Regions from separate parts of the Rhizobium sp. AAP116 genome, predicted to be linked through region 2. Evidence: predicted binding sites of a transcription regulator. Region 2 holds the regulator's gene; the other holds the start of a gene.

Region 1 (2,398 bases), on a different contig from region 2:
GCCGAAGCCAGGAGCCTTGACGGCAGCGATCTTCAGGCCGCCACGCAGCTTGTTGACGACGAGCGTAGCAAGCGCTTCGCCTTCGACGTCTTCAGCGATGATGACGAGCGGCTTGCCGGTCTGTACGACGGCTTCGAGAACCGGCAGCATGGCCTGGAGGTTCGAGAGCTTCTTTTCGTGCAGGAGGATGTAGGCGTCGTCGAGATCGGCGACCATCTTTTCCGGGTTGGTCACGAAGTAAGGCGACAGGTAGCCGCGGTCGAACTGCATGCCTTCGACGACTTCGAGTTCGGTTTCAGCGGTCTTGGCTTCTTCGACGGTGATAACACCTTCGTTGCCGACCTTCTGCATGGCTTCGGCAATGTCCTTGCCGACCTGCGTGTCGCCATTGGCCGAGATCGTGCCGACCTGGGCAACTTCTTCCGAAGTCGAGATCTTCTTGGCCTTGGCCTGGAGGTCCTTGACGACTTCGAGAACGGCCAGATCGATACCGCGCTTCAGGTCCATCGGGTTCATGCCGGCAGCAACGGCCTTGTTGCCTTCGCGAACGATGGCCTGGGCAAGAACGGTTGCGGTCGTGGTGCCGTCACCGGCGATGTCGTTGGTCTTCGAAGCAACTTCGCGGACCATCTGGGCGCCCATGTTCTCGAACTTGTCTTCCAGTTCGATTTCCTTGGCGACCGATACGCCGTCCTTGGTGATGCGCGGTGCGCCGAAGGACTTGTCGATGATGACGTTACGACCCTTCGGGCCGAGCGTTACCTTCACGGCGTCTGCGAGGATGTCGACGCCATGCAGCATCTTTTCGCGCGCGGTGCGGCCAAACTTGATTTCTTTAGCAGCCATTGTCAAAACTCCCGGGCGTCTAGCCCATTGGTGAATTGGTTAAAAAGGAAGAGGGGTGATCGTGCTGAAATCAGCCGATGACGCCCATGATGTCGGCTTCCTTCATGATCAGCAGGTCAACGCCATCGAGCTTGACCTCGGTGCCGGACCACTTGCCGAACAGGACGCGGTCGCCGACCTTGACGTCGAGAGCAACCTGCTTGCCGCTTTCGTCGCGGGCGCCCGGGCCAACAGCGATGACTTCGCCTTCAGCCGGCTTTTCCTTGGCAGTGTCAGGAATGATGATGCCGCCCTTGGTCTTTTCTTCGGACTCGACGCGCTTGACTACAACGCGGTCGTGCAGCGGACGGAAATTGGTGCTTGCCATTGTCTAATCCCTCGATCAAATGACACTCGCGATCCCTGGAGGGCATCGCATCGGAATTTGTTAGCACTCCCCCCTGGAGAGTGCCAGCGAGGCTGAGATAAGAACAGCCTGCGGACGAGTCAAGCTCGCTCGTGAAAAAAGGGACTGCTGCATGCCGGCGAAATCCACCGACATTCACACAAGCAGTGCGGCCATCGATCCTCCACTTTCGCCTTCTTTCTCAGAGCTCGTCTCCGCCTTCGCCCGTATCGGCCTGATGTCCTTCGGCGGCCCGGCGGCGCAGATCGCGCTGATGCATAAAATCTGCGTCGAGGAAAAACGCTGGGTCGACGAGGCCCGTTATCTCCATGCCCTGAACTACTGCATGCTGCTGCCAGGCCCAGAAGCGCAGCAGCTTGCTACCTATATCGGGTGGCTCCTGCATGGCGTGCGCGGCGGCATCGTTGCCGGCCTTCTTTTCGTTCTGCCAGGCCTCGCCGTCATCCTAGGCCTCTCGACGCTCTATGCGCTCTATCAGGAGGCGAGCCTTGTCGCCGGCCTGTTCTTCGGCCTGAAGGCCGCAGTGCTTGCAATCGTCGTGGAAGCCGTCATCCGCATCGGCAAGCGGGCCCTGAAGACAAGCTTCCACCGATGGCTGGCCGCAGGTGCATTCCTTGCCCTTTTCCTCTTCTCGGTGCCGTTCCCCCTCGTCGTGCTTGCGGCTGCTCTGATCGGCCTGCTCCATGCGCGGGGCGCGTCATCTGCGGCGGAAGAGATCTCGCAAGAGATTGGCGTCCGTCCGCCTCTGTTCAGCCAACTCGCAACGCTCCTCTTCTGGGTCGCCGTCTGGCTCGCACCCCTGCCACTTCTGTGGCTGCTGCTGCCGGAAACGGCACTTCCCGAAATCCAGACCTTCTTCTCGAAGATGGCGCTCGTCACCTTCGGCGGCGCCTATGCTGTGCTCGCCTATGTCGCCCAGGTCGCCGTCGATCACTATGCCTGGCTGAAACCCGGCGAAATGCTCGATGGCCTGGCGCTGGCGGAAACGACGCCAGGACCGCTGGTGCTCGTGCTCTCCTATGTCGGCTTTCTCGCCGGCTTCCGCGAAAGCGGCGGGCTCGACCCGTTGATTGGCGGTCTCCTCGGCGGCCTGATCGCCGCCTGGGCCACCTTCATCCCAAGCTTCATCTGGATCTTCGCCGGCGC
Region 2 (2,398 bases):
CTGGCTTGCGAAGATGCCGCACGAAACGGCCGCGATATGATCCTTGAGGACCTTCTCGACCTTGATCATGCTGCGGGCTTCCATCCACTTCAGGCAGTCATGCAGGGCAATGAAGGCGCCGGTGATCGCCGCCGTGCGCGTGCCGCCATCCGCCTGGATAACGTCGCAGTCGATCGAGATCTGGCGTTCGCCGAGAGCCTCGAGATCGACGATCGCCCGCAGCGACCGGCCGATGAGGCGCTGGATTTCCTGGGTACGACCGCTTTGCTTGCCCGAGGCGGCCTCGCGTTTCATGCGGTCACCGGTGGCGCGTGGCAGCATGCCGTATTCCGCCGTCACCCAGCCTTTGCCGGAATTGCGCAGCCACGGCGGGGTCTTCTCTTCCAGGCTCGCAGTGCACAGCACATGCGTGTCGCCGAACTTCACCAGGCAGGAGCCTTCTGCATGCTTGGAAAAGTTGCGCTCGAATGAAACCTTGCGCATTTGATCGGTTTTTCTGCCGGATGGCCGCATTGCAATCTCCTGGGTTGTTAGTTGCCTTCTAAGGACGGAGCAGCTTATTTGCAAAGAAAAACCATGCCGCAGCGCAGAGAGCCTTGCGCGCGGCGAAATACCCCTTGGTCATCCCGTAAGCAGTGACTATATTTATTGCATGAAACCTCTGAGATCATGTTCGCTCCGATAATGGCATCACCGAAGACGACCGTCGCAGACGTGTCCGCCTCCCTGGACGACCGCTCCCGGGAGGTCTTTCGCCGTATCGTCGAGACCTATCTCGACAGCGGCGATCCGCTCGGTTCGCGGAATCTTTCGCGCTTATTGCCGATGTCGCTGTCGCCCGCCTCCGTGCGCAACGTCATGAGCGATCTCGAAGAACTCGGTCTCATCTACGCGCCGCATATCAGCGCCGGACGCCTGCCAACGCAGGCCGGCCTGCGCTTCTTCGTCGACGCCTTCATGCAGATCGGCGATCTTTCCGAAGGTGAGCGGGACGAAATCGAGCGCCAGATCAGGCCTTCCAGTGCCGATCAGCCGATGGAGGCCATGCTGACCGAGGCAAGCCGCATGCTGTCCGGCCTGTCGCGTGGCGCCGGTCTTGTCATCTCGGCAAAGAACGATCCCGTTCTCAAGCATGTCGAATTCATTCGGCTCGAACCGACCAAGGCGCTCGCCGTTCTCGTCGGCGAGCACAATCAGGTCGAGAACCGCATCATCGAACTGCCGGCAGGCATCACGGCCTCGCAGTTGACCGAGGCGGCCAATTTCCTGAACGCCAACCTGGCAGGTCAGACGCTGCGCGAACTGCGTGGCCAGATTGAAAGCCTGAAGTCCCAGGTGGCGACCGAGCTCGACACCCTGTCCCAGGATCTGGTCGAGCGCGGCCTCGCCGTCTGGTCGGGCGAAGTGGCCGAAAAGCAGCCCGCCCGCCTGATCGTCCGCGGTCGCGCCAATCTGCTCGAAGGTCTGGCCGGCTCCGAGGACATTGATCGCTTGCGCCTGCTCTTCGATGATCTGGAGCGCAAGGAAAGCTTGATCGAAATCCTTGATCTGGCCGAAAGCGGCCCGGGGGTCCGGATCTTCATCGGATCCGAAAACAAGCTTTTTTCGCTCTCCGGTTCCTCGTTGATCGTAGCCCCCTATCGCGATGGCGAAGACCGTATCGTCGGCGCCGTCGGCGTAATTGGTCCGACCCGCCTCAACTATTCGCGCATCGTGCCGATGGTGGACTACACCGCACAGCTGATGGCGAGGCTCTCGCGCGGCGCGCGGTGAGCCAATTTCCCGACAAACCCTTGATTTTTTCTCGTCAAACCCTGATATCGGGCACGCATTCGAAAGCTTTGAGCTTCGAAAACGAGACATCATCCGGAGAACGTCATGACCGAAGAAACCAACAAGAACGGACCTGACGCGGCAGCTACCGAGGCAGAAGCAACCGCGACCACCGAAGAAGGACAGGTTGCGAACGAAAGCGAGGCCGGGTCCGCGCAGGAGAATGATCCGATCGACGCTTTGAAGGCAGAAAACGCCGATTTGCGCGACCGTTTCCTGCGCCTGGCCGCTGAAATGGACAATCTGCGCCGCCGCACCGACCGCGAAATCAAGGATGCCAAGTCCTATGCGGTCACCGGCTTCGCCCGCGACATGCTCTCCGTTTCCGACAACCTGCGACGCGCGATTGAGACGCTGCCGGACGAGGCTCGTGCCGCCGCAGACGCGACCGTCACCGCTCTGATCGAAGGTGTCGAAATGACCGAGCGCGGTATGCTGGCAACGCTCGAGCGCCATGGCGTGCGCAAGATCGAGGCGGAAGGCCAGAAGTTCGATCCGAACTTCCATCAGGCGATGTTCGAGGTGCCCAATCCGAACGTGCCCAACAACACGGTCGTTCAGGTCG

Evidence for each region. Region 2 encodes HrcA, which represses chaperone genes, less so after heat shock. Its sites were predicted from a motif close to GTTAGCACTCNCNNNNNGNGAGTGCTAAC; they were not measured.
Region 1: the regulator HrcA is predicted to act here: its motif matches at 1,273-1,301, upstream of groES (co-chaperone GroES).

Annotation. Positions count from the first base shown of each region.
Region 1 covers NZ_LJIB01000007.1:169,936-172,333, forward strand. Annotated here, with positions in the region: gene groL (chaperonin GroEL) at 1-846, opposite strand, end outside; gene groES (co-chaperone GroES) at 917-1,213, opposite strand; gene chrA (chromate efflux transporter) at 1,365-2,398, shown strand, end outside.
Region 2 covers NZ_LJIB01000033.1:712-3,109, reverse strand. Annotated here, with positions in the region: gene rph (ribonuclease PH) at 1-513, opposite strand, end outside; gene hrcA (heat-inducible transcriptional repressor HrcA) at 685-1,773, shown strand; gene grpE (nucleotide exchange factor GrpE) at 1,879-2,398, shown strand, end outside.